Regions from separate parts of the Micromonospora sp. CA-249363 genome, predicted to be linked through region 1. Evidence: riboswitches for the same ligand, from Rfam matches in the RefSeq annotation. Region 1 holds a riboswitch; each other region holds the start of a gene.
The links. A riboswitch is a leader RNA that binds a small molecule or an ion and turns the genes downstream of it on or off. The one in region 1 is predicted to bind cyclic di-AMP.

Region 1 (3,391 bases):
ACGAGGTGCGGGGATGAGCCGTTCCGGTACGCCCGGCGGGCAGCCGGGCACGCAGCGGGCCGCCGATCGAGCGTCGATCACGACGGAGCCGGCCCGAGCGTACGCCGAGCTTCTCTCCGGCAACCGTCGCTTCGTCGCCGGAGAGCCGCGCCACCCCAACCAGGATGCTGGGCACCGGGCCGCCGTGGCGGACGGGCAGCACCCCTTCGCAGTGATCGTCGGCTGCTCCGACTCCCGCCTGGCCGCCGAGATCATCTTCGACCGCGGGCTGGGCGACCTCTTCGTCGTCCGCACGGCGGGGCACACCATCGGGCCCGAGGTGCTGGGCAGCGTCGAGTACGCGGTGGCCGTCCTCGGCACTCCGCTGGTGGTGGTGCTCGGCCACGACTCCTGCGGCGCGGTGCAGGCGGCCCGCGAATCGGCCGCCACCGGCGTCGCGCCCCCGGGACATCTTCCGGCGGTGGTCGACGCGGTGCTGCCCAGCCTCCGACGAGCCACCGCCGAGGGCGTGGACGACATCGACGGCATCGTCGACATCCACATCGCACAGACCGTCGAGACGCTGCTCGGGCAGTCGCCCGTGCTGGCCGACGAGGTGGCGCGGGGGCGGTGCGCGGTGGTGGGCATGTCGTACCGGCTCGCCGCCGGGGTGGTGCGACCCGTGACCCCCGTACCCGCCGGCGCCGCCACGGGCGACGAGCCCTCGGGCGACCCGGCCGCGACCGCCGCCGTCTGACCCGCCGAGGGCCGCCCCGCCGGACGGCGGGACGGCCCTCGCACTGCTGGGCGTCGGATCAGAGCAGCGACATGTGCACGTGGTCGGTGTGGTTCGACGGCCCGCTGTACGACTTCCAGCCGGTCGCCGGGAACCAGATCTGCCTGTTCCAGATCACGTAGTAGATGCCGAGCCGGTCGGCGTTACGGATGAGGAACGCGGCCACGTTGTTGCCGTACATCCGGGTGTCGTTGTTGTGCCACGGGCTGAAGCCGCTCTTCTGCAACGACCAGTCACAGGCGCGGCCCTTCGGGTGCTCGTACGGTCCACCGTTGCGGTGGCAGCCCACGAACCGGTTGAACCCGGCCCGCTTGACCTCCTTGTACGCGTGCAGCGTGCGCGGCGTGACGCAGCCGGAGGTGGTCGGGTCCTTCTCGCTGCACGACTGGGGCTTCCAGTCACCGTCGGCGGTGCGACCCGGGCCGATCCGGGCGACCGGCGAGGTGGCGTCGACCAGACCGCCGGTGAAGCCCTTACCGCCGACCAGCGCGAGCGCCTTGTCCGCGTCCCGCTTGTCCTTCGCCATCAGCGCGGTCTGCTTCTGCTGCTCGCGTACCTCCGCGTCGAGCGCCAGCTTCGCCTGCTCGGCGCGGGCCTTCACCGCGTTGACCTCGGCGAGCTTCTTCTCGTTGACCATGTTCATCTCGTCGAGCGCCGCGGCCCGCTGGACGAACGAGTCGGGGGCGTCGCTCTCCAGCAGCATCGCTATCGCGCCGACCCGTCCGGTCCGGTACGACTGAGCGGCGATCTGCGCGACCTGCGGGGCCAGCGCGGCCAGGTCCGCCTTGGCCCGGTCGACCTCCACCGCCAGTTCGAGCTGCCGCTTCTTCGACTTGTCCAGTTTGGACTTGGCCGCCACGTAGTCCCGGTTGGTCTGCTCGATGACGTCGGTGAGCAGCTTGGGCTCGTCGCCGTCCTCCTCGTGCCCGGAGGGTGTGGGGGGCGTCGGGGCGGCGTGGGCCGGGAGGGGCCCGGCGAGCACGGTCAGCGCAGCAAGCACGGCCACCACGGGTGTCAACCAGCGGCGTAGGGGTGCCGTCACAATCTTCCCTTCCGTCGACCGCCGACCGGGTTAGCTGACGGGTTCGGGGCGGAAGTGGCCCCTACCGCTGTCGCGGATTCACCCCACGTACCTGGGTCCCCGGCTCGCCGGTTGGCGATTGGGCGGTGGCACCGCAGGCGCCGCTGCGCGCCTTCGTCGGTGACCGGCAGCGAGGTTACCCGAGAGTCCACCGCCTGAGCTACGTCCTGATGCCGACTAAAAGCGTCATTTCGCCATGGCGTTGAGTGACCAGTGACGCGGTTCTCAGGGCGGGTGCCCGATCCGGTCACGCTGAGGAGTGTCACCATGCCGTATCCGTGCTCCTGTTCGGCTCTGGCCACCCGGTGGTGGCGGTGGATGGGGGTGCGTCCCGCTGCGGGTCGGGCCCGTCGGCCCGACCCGTTGGCGGGGAACTGAGAGCGGCCAACGCCTCCGTGCGGTCCGCGCGGGGGCGCGGTGGCGAGGCGTCCGCGTCGGGCATGGCCGTCGATCCCGCCGCGGTCACCACTGCGGCCAACCCGGTGGTCAGGGGTACGGCGGCGATCAGGCCGAGCGTGGCGACCGCGCTGCGGACGATCTCCTGTGCGAGGAACTCGCTGGTCAGGATCTGCCCGATGGGGCGCGAGTCGGCGGTGAGCAGGAGCAGCAGCGGCAGTGACGCGCCCGCGTACGCCAGCACGATGGTGTTGACCGTGGAGGCGATGTGCGCCCGGCCGACCCGGGTGGCCGCCCGGTAGAGCTGCCGTCGACTCAGCCCGGGATTGGCGTTGGCCAGCTCGGTGACGGTGGCGGCCTGGGTGACGGTCACGTCGTCGAGTACCCCGAGTGAGCCGATGATGATCCCGGCGAGCAGCAGGCCACGCAGGTCCACATTGGTCTGGAACATCGAGAGAGTGGTGGCGTCCTCGCTGCCGAAGCCGGTGAGCTGGGTGGTGGCCGTGGCGATGGTCGCCAGCACGCCGGTGAGCACCAGGCTGCCCAGGGTGCCGAGGACCGCGACGGAGGTCTGCGCGGTAACTCCGTGTGTCAGGTAGAGCACCACGAACATGATCAGGGCCGCGCCGACCACCGCCACCAGCAGTGGGGACCGGCCCGCGCCGATGGCCGGTAGCACGAAGGTGAGCAGGATGGCGAAACTGGCGGCCAGGCCCGCGAGCGCGGCCAGGCCCCGCCACCGGCCGAACGCGATGATGGCGGCGGCGAAGACGACCACGAGCCACACCAGCGGCGTCCCGCGTTGGTGCTCCGCGATGTTCCAGGTGCTGGTGGCGGGATCGGTCGGGTCGGCCAGCTCGACCAGGACGACGTCGTCGCCCACCTCGACCCGCGGCGCACCCGGCCCGGCGGGGACGGGCGTGCTCACCCGCTGGTCGGCGCGCGGCCCGTCGTCGAGGAGTACGTCCACGGTGCCGCACGGCCCGCTGGTCGGCGAGCCCTCCGGGCTTGCCGAGGGCGGGCACGGTTCGGTCACCACCCGGGTCACCGTGCCGTGGTAGCGGGGCACGTCCGCGCCACCGCCGCTCTGCGGTGCGCCGTCCCGTGGCCACAGCACCACGGCGGCGACGACGGTGGCC
Region 2 (3,391 bases), 490 kb from region 1:
GGACGCCGGGTTGTGGAACCACGCCCGCTGCCCGAGGTACCAGATGGCCGTCCAGTCGCCCTCCCGGCCGGCCAGCGCGTACGTCTGGCCGGCGGACGCGCGGGCGCCGTGGTCCGACACGTCCATCGTGTTCGGCGTGCCGTCGGGGCGTAGCGCGATGTCGTTGACCAGCGGCGCGTCCGCCGACGGCGCGCTGCGTAGCACCACCGACGAGGAGCCGCGTGGCGCGCACGGCGTCCCCGGGGTGACGCATCCGGTGAACGCCGGCTGGTTGGTCGCGTAGTCGGGGTCGATCCGGACCAGCCCGGTGGCCGGGGTGCCGGTGTCCAGCCGTGGGGCGTGCAGCAGGTCGAAGTAGTGCGTCCAGTCCCAGTACGGCCCCGGGTCCCAGTGCATCCCGCGGACCGTCGATGCGGTGGTGCCGGGCACGTTGTCGTGGCCGATGATGTGCTGGCGGTCCAGCGGGATGCCCAGGCGCAGGGCGAGATGCCGGACAAGCTTCGCCGAGGTCCGATACATCGCCTCCGTGTACCAGGTGCCCTGCGCGGCGAAGCCCTCGTGTTCGAGCCCGATCGCCTTGGCGTTGACGTACCAGTTGCCGGCGTGCCAGGCGACGTCCTTGGTGCGGACGTGCTGGGCGATGTGGCCGTCCACCGAGCGCAGCGAGTAGTGCCAGCTCACGTAGGTCGGGTCTCGGACGAGTTGCAGGGTGGTCGCCCAACTCGCCTCGGTGTCGTGGATGACGATGTACTCGATCTTCTGCCGCGCGGGCCGGTCGGACAGGTCGTGGTTGCCGTAGTCGCCGTCGCCGAACGCCGCGTAGGGGGCGGGGATCCACTCACAGGACACGGTGCGGGGGCACTCCAACCCGTCCGGGCGGGCGAGTCGCCGCAGTCCCAGCCGGTCGAGCCAGGACCGCTCGGGTCGTACCGCTCGGGCCGGGAGCGTGACCCGCTGGCCGTCGTCGGTCACCCGCGTCTCGCCGGCGCCGATCGTGGTGAAGACCTCGTCGGCGAAGGCCGCCGCGGCATCGGCGCTGTCCGCGCCGGCATAGCGGGCCACCGCGCCGTACCAGGTGGCCGGGTCGGTGCCGACTCCGACCGGGGCGCCGATCTCCCGTTGGTACGCGGCCAGCAGCGCGGCGCCGCCCCGGAGGTTCGTCGTCGGGTCGGTGCGCAGCGCCTCGACGGTGGCGCCGGTCAGCGCGGCGGCGGCGTCCACGGTCTGCAGCGCGGCGGTGGGTGGCGCGTTCTCGCTGGCGGGCGCGGGTGTCAGAGCACGACGGGAACCGTCGCCGCGCGGGTCCTCTCCCGGGGAGTCGTGGTGGCCGCGCCCGGGTAGGGCGGTCACGTGGCGGGCATCGGTCAGGTGCATCGGGCCGTAGCCACCGCTGGTGCTCGGCGTGCCGGCGTTGCTGTCCCAGCGCGACTCCAGGTAGGAGACGCCGAGCAGTACGTCGACCGGCACGCCGTACTCGGTGGCCGCGGCGGCGTACTGCTGCTGGCGGTCGGCGGCGGGGGCCGCGGAGGCCGGGCCGGAGGGCAACGGTACGGCCGCCACGGCGGTGACGAGCGCGATGGCGAGCAGGATCGGACGTTTCATCGAACCCCCTACATGTGAACGGGTATCGGTGCGGTCACCTTCGCGCTGCCTGGCGGCTTGCGTCAATACCTTTCCATGTTTCGAAACGTGCGGAAAGAATCCTTCACATCCGCTCGATGGCCCGCCCCAATCGGTACGGAGTGTCACGGCCGCACGGGTTGCGGATCGGTAACGGCCGTCTCTACTCTGGTCATTCGTCGGCCCGGTAGCAGGTCTGCCCACCCCGGGCGGTAACGGACCGACACCGCCGAGTCGCTCGCGAGCGAGCCGGGGACCCACGTTCCCGGGGTGAATCCGCAGTCCCTGCGGTAGGGCGCCCACTTCCCGCCCGAACCCGTCAGCTAACCCGGTAGGCGGTCAGGAAGAAGGAGTACGGAACCCGGTGGCCCTCCAAGCCCCGCGGCCGTCGTCCGGACGGTCGGCTCCGGCCGACCCGACCTCGACCGTGCCGCGTCCACGCTGGTCCCGCTTCACCACCGCCCTCGCCGCCCTGGTCGGCGTCGCCGTCGTCCTGACCGGCAGCGCCACGGTGGCCCACGCCGACCCGTCCGTCGCCGAGATCGAACGCCAGATCGACGACGACTGGAACAAGCTCGAACCGATCATCGAGCGGCACAACGCCACCCGCGCCGACCTGGCCCTCAAGCGCAAGCAGGCCGACGCGCTCGCCGCCCGCATCGCGCCGCTGGAGCGTCAGGTCGACGCCGCGATGGACAAGGTCAGCGCACTGGCCGTCCGCGCGTACATGGGTGAGAACCTGTCGACCGTCAACACGATGCTCGGCAGCCGGTCGCCCAGCGAGATGGTCGGTCAGCTCGAAATGCTCGACCGCTTCGCCCACAACCAGCAGGAGGACGTCCGTCAGGTCGCGGACCTGCGCAACGAGCTGGCCCGGCAGAAGGCCCCGCTGGACGAGATGGTGGCCCAGCTGACCCGCACCGAGGCCCAGTTGGCGGCGAAGAAGAAGCAGATCAACGAGGAGATCGACCGGCTGCAGAAGCTGCGCCTCAAGGTGTACGGCAACGGCGGCGGCGGTCCGCTGCGTCCGGCGCCCTGCCCGGCCAGCTACCCCGGAGGCGGCGCCGGCATCGCGGTCAAGTTCGCCTGTGCCCAGATCGGCAAGCCGTACGTGTGGGGCGCCGAGGGGCCGGAGTCGTACGACTGCTCCGGGCTGATGCTGGCCGCCTGGGCGAAGGCCGGTGTGTCACTGCCGCACAACGCCGCCGCGCAGAGCCGGGTGACCAGGAACGTCAGCAAGGGCGACCTGCGCCCGGGTGACCTGGTCTTTTACTACTCCGACATCCACCACGTCGGCATGTACGTCGGCAACGGCTGGGTGGTGCACGCCTCCCAGGCCGGTGTGCCCGTCAAGATGAAGAAGGTCGACGACGGGCCCATCCACAGTTACGGCCGTCCGGGCTGACCGGACGCATTCAGGGCCCGTCGCGATCGCTCGCGGCGGGCCCTCGTCGTCCCCTAGCGCGTCGGCCAGGCGCGCCAGTTCTGCCAGGAGCGACTCGGCGTCGGCCCCCGCTGACCCTGGTAACGCGACCCGTAGACCACCGAGCCGTACGGGTGCTCGGCCGGCGACGAGAGCCGGAAGATGCAGAGCTGACCGATCTTCATACCCGGCCAGAGGGTGATCGGCAGGTTCGCCACGTTGGACAGCTCCAGCGTGACGTGCCCCGAGAAGCCCGGGTCGATGAACCCGGCGGTGGAGTGGGTGAGCAGGCCGAGGCGGCCCAGTGAGCTCTTGCCCTCCAGTCGGCCGGCGAGCTGGTCGCCGAGC
Region 3 (3,391 bases), 1.6 Mb from region 1:
TCGGGCGCGGCGCGACGGTCATCCTGCGGGCGCACCCGTACACGACGCAGAACCCCGCGTCGGCACGCCAGTTGGGCCGGCTCACCGAACTGCTGGCCGCCGACCGCGCTCGCACCGGCCGGCAGCACGTGTTCGGCACGGCGGCCCGGGAGCTGAGCCTGACCGAGTGCGTCAACCGCTCGGACGCGCTGGTCTCCGACGTCTCCGGGGTGATCTCCGACTACCTCTACTCGGGCAAGCCGTACGCCGTGACCGACATGGGCGGCGAGGGCGAGCGGTTCACCGAGCACTTCCCGCTGGCCGGCTCGGGCTACGTGCTGCGGCGTGACATGTCCAACGTGGACGTCGTGCTCACGGCCCTGCTGGACACCGATCCGCTGGCCGACGCGCGCTGGGCCACCCGCCGCCGGTACCTGGGCGACTTCCCGGCCGAGTCGTACGCCGAGGGGTTCCTCACCGCCGCCCGCCGCGAGCTGACGTCGGCCCGGGAACTACCCGCGCCCGCCGCCGCCTGATCGATCAGCGGTACGGGTCCAGCAACGCCAGCACGGCCGCCGGATCCTCCAGGTGCGCGTTGTGCCCGAGACCGGGCAGCGTGGCGACCGGTACGCCGTACTCCTTGAGCTGCGCGTCCGTGACCATCGGGTCGTGCTCCCCGCGGGCCAGCACCACCGGCACGTCGGTCGCCGCGAGCAGCGCGGCCAGGTCGGGCGCCCCGACCCCGAACGCGGCGTCGTCCATCGCGAGCCGCCACCGGCCGTCGACCTGACGCAGACCGGCGTCGACCATCGGGTGGTCCGGGAGGACCAGACCGGTGAGGCCGGCGACCCGCAGATACCGGCGGGCGGCCTCGGTGCGGCTGGTGAACCAGCCCACCGGGCGGGCGGCGAGGTCCGCGGCGCGGGTCAGCTCGGCCGGTGACCAGACGGCCTTGATGCCCAACCCCACCACGGCGTCCACCGGCAGGCCGGCGGCGCGGGCCGCCAGCGCCAGGCCGACCACGCCACCGAGCGAGTGCCCGAGCACGACGATGCGGTCGTCGGAGGCCAGGCCCTGGGCGACCCGCTGGGCAAAACCCTCGAAGGAGTACGACGACAGCGGCGCCGACCAGCCGTGACCGGCGAGATCGGGCGCCAGCCACCGGCCGGGCCAGTGTTGCTCCAGTAGTGGCGCCCAGGGCAGCCACACGTCACCCGTCGCCCCCATGCCGTGCAGCAGCAACAGGATCGGCTCACGGCCGGCTTGACCACCCGATTCATCCACCACGGCCGCAGTCTCCCACGGTTCGCGGCCCGGTACGAGAGCCGTTCACCGGCGTCGCGCCCCGACACGGAGACGCCGCGGGCGCCGGCCCCTCGTGGGAGACGGCGCCCGCGGCGTCGTGGGATGTCGCGCCTTGGTCAGGCGGAGTAGCCCCGGGTGGCGATCCAGTTCGCCAGGTCGATCGTGGTGATCCAGTAGGCCGGGTCGGCCGGGTTCGCCGAGTCGGCGATCCGCACGGTACGGCCGTTGTCCTTGTAGCCGACGACGGCGATGTAGTGCCCACCGCCGTAGGAGTGCCAGCCGCCGGCGGTGTCGGTGGCGTCGCCGACGACGTTGGCCACCACGCCCCGGCCGTCGGTAATGGCCTTGACGACGTCGGACTGGAGACGGTCCATCTGAGCGGGGCTGGGCGCGCCCGCGAACATCCGGGTGCGGTACGGGGAGCCCTTCACCTCGGCGTTGAGCACCCGGGTGGTGTCCTCGGCCGAGTTGGTGCCCATCTCGGTGGTGCCCAGCTCGGCGCCGAGCTCCTCCTGCGTACGGTCGATGCCGCTGGCGCTGAGCGCGTTGCGGGTGGCCGCCGGGCCGCAGTTGTAGTAGGTGTTCTGCGCCTCGTAGTCGTAGTCGAGCACCTTCGTCGCGGGCGGCTTGGGCGGCGTCGGCTTCCGGGTGACGTCCGGGTTCCTCGTGGCCTTCGCGGCGGGGGACGCGGCGCTGGTGGCCGGGGCGGCGGTGCTCGGTGCGACGCTCGCCGACGGGGCCGCGGACCGCAGCTCGCCACGGGAGGCGACGGTGTCACTGCGCATCTCGGCGACCGTGGTCGGGGTGCGCGGGCCGGCGGGGGCGTCGTCGGCGCCGGCGACCAGGGCACCGGTGGTGGTGGCGATCGCGAGGGCCGCGGCGGAGGCGGCGACGATCTGGTACGGACGCTCGGTCGCGAGGCGACGGAGCTGGCGCTGCAGGGTGTGCTTCACGAGGTCCTCCACGGTTCACAGGGAGAGCGGCACACCGGGCTCGACCGGCATCCGGGCAGGCGTCAGCGCACGGGCGGAGGCCCGCGGATGATGAACCGCTCAGGGGAGCGCCCGGCGCGGCCGGGCGGGAAGGGGCGGTGACCCGGGGGTCAGCTCACCGTCACGAGGCGGATGAGCGGGGACACCGCGTCGCCGTGGAGGCGGAGGAACAAAGAGGGGGGCGAGGGGTGCTGCACGAGGATGGAACTCCTTCCGTCACCGCCTACCGGGTTAGCTGACGGATTCGGGCGGGAAGATCGCCCTACCGCGGGCCGTGGCTCGCGGATTCACCCCGGACTTACTGTGGGTCCCCGGTTCGTTGATCACGATTGAGCGGGTCGGCGCGGCGTCGCCTCCTGCGATCGGTAACCGCACCGGACGGGACGACAGTACTGGTCGGTATGGCCTCTGCCAAGCCGTGCCGACCTGCGTAAACATCATTCGGCCCAGCAATTTCTGCGCGTCTTGACGATGACGTGACTCGATGGGACAACCGGTTCCGGCGGCACCTGTGGGCGACAACCGGACAGGCCGTCGACAACGCCGCCACAATCGCGGGCACAATGGCCGCCGATGATGCCGATCGCCCGAATTCCCCTGCCGGTGACCCGCCTCACATAACAGATCGGGCTCAACCGGCCCGGGCCGGACGCCAGCGTGCCACGACGGCCGTGGGCGATGGCCGCATCGCCGTGCGCCGTGCGAGCGCCGGAGTCGGCCGCGACCGGACCGCCGCCGCGTACGCCTCCTCGGCGAGGGCGCGCGCCGACTCGGCGGCCATCTCGGCGTCCCGCCAGGTCGACCGCTCCCGCTCGACGGCCGTCCGGTGCTCGGCCAGCCTCGTGTCACGGATCGCCCGGATGAGCAGCGTCTCCTGCTCGACCGGGTGCCGGCGGGGGTCCCAGCCGCGCCGGTGCCCGAACACGTCGGCGAGCTGAGCCATGGTCAACTCTCCCCGCCAGTGCGCCGCCATGGCGGCACGGTGCAGGTAGCGCTCCCGGGCCGCGTACTCGGCGGGAGTGTGCGGGGTACGCGGTGTCGGCAGCGCCCCGGCGGTGGCGACCCGGCGGGCCGCGATGTCCGCCTCGTCGTACGCCGTCCAGGCCCGCTGCGCC
Region 4 (3,391 bases), 2.2 Mb from region 1:
ATCACCCTGCGTGCGCCGACACCCCTGTTCCGGTACGCCTTCCGTCAGGCCCGCGCCGCCCACCTCGCCCTGGCCGCTCGTCTCGGCGCGGCCCTCGACACCGCCGCGCCCTGAGCCCAGCGCCCGTTCCGGGTGGCTGATCGGCGCGACGCCGACGCCGCCGGGCGGGTGGCCGGCACGTGCGGTTCGTCCTTTGCTCTGCTTCCACCGAGGCAACACGTGAGCGCCCTCGGTGTCGCCTCGGTGGAAGCAGAGCAAAGGGTGTCCGCGCACCCCTTCCGCTGCGGGCGGACAGCTGCGACCAGGCCCTTGTCCCGCTACCGGCGGCTCGGACGACCCGCAGGCCGAGGCGCAGGCGGAGAGTCGCGCTGGCGGAGAGGTCGCGGAGACCGGCGTCCCCAGGGCTTGTAGGTCGACAGCACCGTCGCGATGATCATGAGGCTGGTCGACACCGCGGGTGCGATCACCAGGTCGGCGCGGTCCCGCGCGGGTAGCGCGGCGCCCAGCGCGCCGGCGTGTCGCAGGTTCGGGGTGAGCAGGAACAGCACCAGCCCGACCATCACCGTCGTGATCACGAGCTTGATCACCACCCACCGATAGCGCAGCAGCCCCCAGGGGGTGAGCAGCGCGCTGGCGACGCCGACAAGCCACACGAGCACGCTCAGCGGCGCGAACAGCACGGTGCCGACGAGCCCGGCGACCGGGTAGACCACGGCCGGATCAGCGCCGCGCTGTGCCGCGATGCCGAGGGTGAGCAGCACCAGGTCGGCCCCGAGCCAACCGAGGGACGTGACCAGGTGCAGGGTGAGCAGGGCCTTGCGGGTGGTGGGCGCGATTCGCGGCATACCCGAATGCTCCCGGCCCGTCCCGGCGTCGTCGTCCGACCGTCGACGACGTCCGGGGTACGCCCGCTGACGTACCCCGGACGTCGGCCGGGTCAGTACACCGACAGGTGCACGTGGTTGGTGTGGTCGCTGGAGGGGTCGCCGTTCCCTCCGCTGTACGACTTCCAGCCGCTGCTGGGCAGCCAGATCTGTTTGAACCAGATCACGTAGAGCACCGCGAGCCGGTCGGCGTTGCGGATGAAGTACGCGGCCAGGTTGTTGCCGTACGTCTTGTCGCCCCCGGAGGCGACCCCGCCGAAGCCACCCTTCTGCGCGGCGAAGTCGCACGCCCGGCCCTTGGGGTGCTCGCCCGAGCCGCCGTTGCGGTGACAGGAGACGTACCGGGTGAAGCCGGCGGCCTTGGCCTGGTTGAGCGCGTGCAGGGTGCGGGGGGTGATGCAGCCGCTGGCCGGGGTGGGGTCGTTGATGCTGCACGACTCGGACGGCCAGGAGCCGTCGGAGTTGCGAGGGGCGGGCGTGGCGTTGGCGGTGGAGGTGCCACGGTTGGAGCTGGTGTCGGCGGCGGTGGCGCGTGCCTTGTCGTTGGCGACGGTCAGGGCCCGCTCGGCCTGCTCCTTGCGCTTGGCCATCACCTCGACCTGCTTGCGCTGCTCGCGGATCTCGCCGTCCAGGGCGACGCGGGTGCGGTTCGCCTCGTCCCGGATGACGTGCAGGTCGCGCAGCACCCGGTCCTCGTTGGCGGCCACCACGTCGAGGGCGGCCGCTCGGTCCATGAACCCTTCCGGGGTGTTGCTGTTGAGCAGGGCCGAGACGGTGCTGAGCCGACCGGTGCGGTACGCGACGCCGGCGATCTCGCCGACCTTGCCGTTGCGTACGGTCATCTCGGCCTCGGTGGTCTTGAGCTTGACCGCGAGCTGCTGCTGCCGCTGGACGGAGGTGTCCAGCGCGCGCTTCGCGTCCAGGTAGCCCTTGCTCGCGGCCTCGAGCTGGGCCCGTAGCGCCGGGGTGCCACCCTCCTCGTCGCCGTCGGGTGCCGCGGCGGCCCGCAGGCCGCCGGGGGGAGCGGCGGTGGCGGCGCCGACCGGAAGCGCGACGCCGAGGGTGACCATCATGACGATCAGTGCCGCCAGCCGGGCGGCGGGTGGTCGTGCTGGTGCCACTACGCATGTCCTTCCGTCAGCCGCCGACCGGGTTAGCTGACGGGTTCGGGACGGAAGATCCCTACCGCTGACGCGGATGCACCCCAGGAACATGGTTCCCCGGTTCGCCCTGTCGGGCGATTAGGCGACGGCCGCCACCGGCGCCGGGAGGCGCCGCCGGGTGGTGGCCGGGACAGAGCCTACCGGTGCTGGTGGGGTCTGTGCAGCCGATGTGACGGACGGTGCGTGCGTTGTGACGGAGGATGACGCTCACCACTCGACGGAACCGCAGACCCCCGGAGCGGCCCCGGGTTCGATCTGTAGCGTGGCGTGCTCGATGCGGAAGTCGTCCCGCAGGGCGGTACGCGCCGCGGTGAGCACCGCGCCGACCTCCGCGCCGGGCGCCATGGTCAGGTGCGCGGAGGCCACCTCCATGCCCGAGGTGAGCGTCCAGACGTGCAGGTCGTGCACCTCGACCACTCCGGGCACCGCGGCCAGTCGGTCGTGCACGGCGGTGACCTGGAGATGCTCCGGGGCGGCCTGCACGAGGATGCGGACGGCGGCGCGCCCCAGCCGCCAGGTGCGCGGCAGGATGAACACGCCGATGGCGACCGCGACCAGTGGGTCGGCCCACCACCAGTCGGTGACCGCGATGAGCAGCGCCGCGCCGATCACGCCGAGCGAGCCGAGCAGGTCGCCCAGCACCTCCAGGTAGGCGCCCTGAAGGTTGATGCTCTCCCGGGCGCCAGCGCGCAGCAGCCAGAACGCGATCACGTTCGCGAGCAGGCCGAGGACGGCCACCGTGAGCATCGGACCGGTCAGCACCTCGTGCGGGTCGCCGAACCGGCCGATCGCCTCGATCACCACGTAGACCGCCACGCCGGAGAGAAGGACGGCGTTGGCCAGCGCGGCGAGCACTTCGAGCCGGTAGAGCCCGAAGGTGCGCTGCGGGTCGCCGGTGGCGCGTCGGGTGGCCGTGATCGCGGCGAGCGCCATCCCGATGCCGAGCACGTCGGTGAACATGTGCCCGGCGTCGGACAGCAGGGCCAGCGAGCCGGTGTGGAAGGCGGCGACCGCCTCGACCACCATCAGGGTCGCGAGCAGTCCGAAGGCCGCCCAGAGCCGTCCCCGATGCTGGTGAGCGGCGTTGGCGACCGACCCGTGGTGGTGGTCATGACCTGCTCCCACGAAACCCACCCTCCGACGCCGCACGGGACCGGGTCAAATGTATGCTCACATCGCTATGTGTGCAAGTGTAGAGCGAGGGCTGGCGGCGGGCAGCGTCAACGCGCTGTTCAGCCGGTCGGGTCGACGGTGGTGAGCCGCTGAGTGGCGCGGGAGAGCGCCACGTAGAGCGTGCGGACGCCGGAACCCGGATCGGCCCGGATCTCGCTCGGGGCGACCAGC

Region 2: it holds a riboswitch for cyclic di-AMP, as region 1 does, so the genes downstream of both, ACQPZK_RS00415 (NlpC/P60 family protein) here and ACQPZK_RS02755 (coiled-coil domain-containing protein) in region 1, are expected to answer to the same signal.
Region 3: it holds a riboswitch for cyclic di-AMP, as region 1 does, so the genes downstream of both, ACQPZK_RS10155 (C39 family peptidase) here and ACQPZK_RS02755 (coiled-coil domain-containing protein) in region 1, are expected to answer to the same signal.
Region 4: it holds a riboswitch for cyclic di-AMP, as region 1 does, so the genes downstream of both, ACQPZK_RS23870 (coiled-coil domain-containing protein) here and ACQPZK_RS02755 (coiled-coil domain-containing protein) in region 1, are expected to answer to the same signal.

The regions. Positions count from the first base shown of each region.
Region 1 is NZ_CP192020.1:576,260-579,650, forward strand. It holds gene ACQPZK_RS02750 (carbonic anhydrase) at 14-736, shown strand; gene ACQPZK_RS02755 (coiled-coil domain-containing protein) at 795-1,817, opposite strand; cyclic di-AMP (ydaO/yuaA leader) riboswitch at 1,822-1,952, opposite strand; gene ACQPZK_RS02760 (YibE/F family protein) at 2,119-3,391, opposite strand, start outside.
Region 2 is NZ_CP192020.1:87,689-91,079, forward strand. It holds gene ACQPZK_RS00410 (N-acetylmuramoyl-L-alanine amidase) at 1-1,602, opposite strand, end outside; cyclic di-AMP (ydaO/yuaA leader) riboswitch at 1,838-1,972, shown strand; gene ACQPZK_RS00415 (NlpC/P60 family protein) at 1,985-3,025, shown strand; gene dcd (dCTP deaminase) at 3,079-3,391, opposite strand, start outside.
Region 3 is NZ_CP192020.1:2,204,187-2,207,577, reverse strand. It holds gene ACQPZK_RS10165 (CDP-glycerol glycerophosphotransferase family protein) at 1-515, shown strand, start outside; gene ACQPZK_RS10160 (alpha/beta fold hydrolase) at 520-1,266, opposite strand; gene ACQPZK_RS10155 (C39 family peptidase) at 1,401-2,249, opposite strand; cyclic di-AMP (ydaO/yuaA leader) riboswitch at 2,482-2,622, opposite strand; gene ACQPZK_RS10150 (hypothetical protein) at 2,908-3,391, opposite strand, start outside.
Region 4 is NZ_CP192020.1:5,379,221-5,382,611, reverse strand. It holds gene ACQPZK_RS23880 (SRPBCC family protein) at 1-114, shown strand, start outside; gene ACQPZK_RS23875 (hypothetical protein) at 318-845, opposite strand; gene ACQPZK_RS23870 (coiled-coil domain-containing protein) at 938-2,005, opposite strand; cyclic di-AMP (ydaO/yuaA leader) riboswitch at 2,011-2,142, opposite strand; gene ACQPZK_RS23865 (cation diffusion facilitator family transporter) at 2,255-3,172, opposite strand; gene ACQPZK_RS23860 (HelD family protein) at 3,280-3,391, opposite strand, start outside.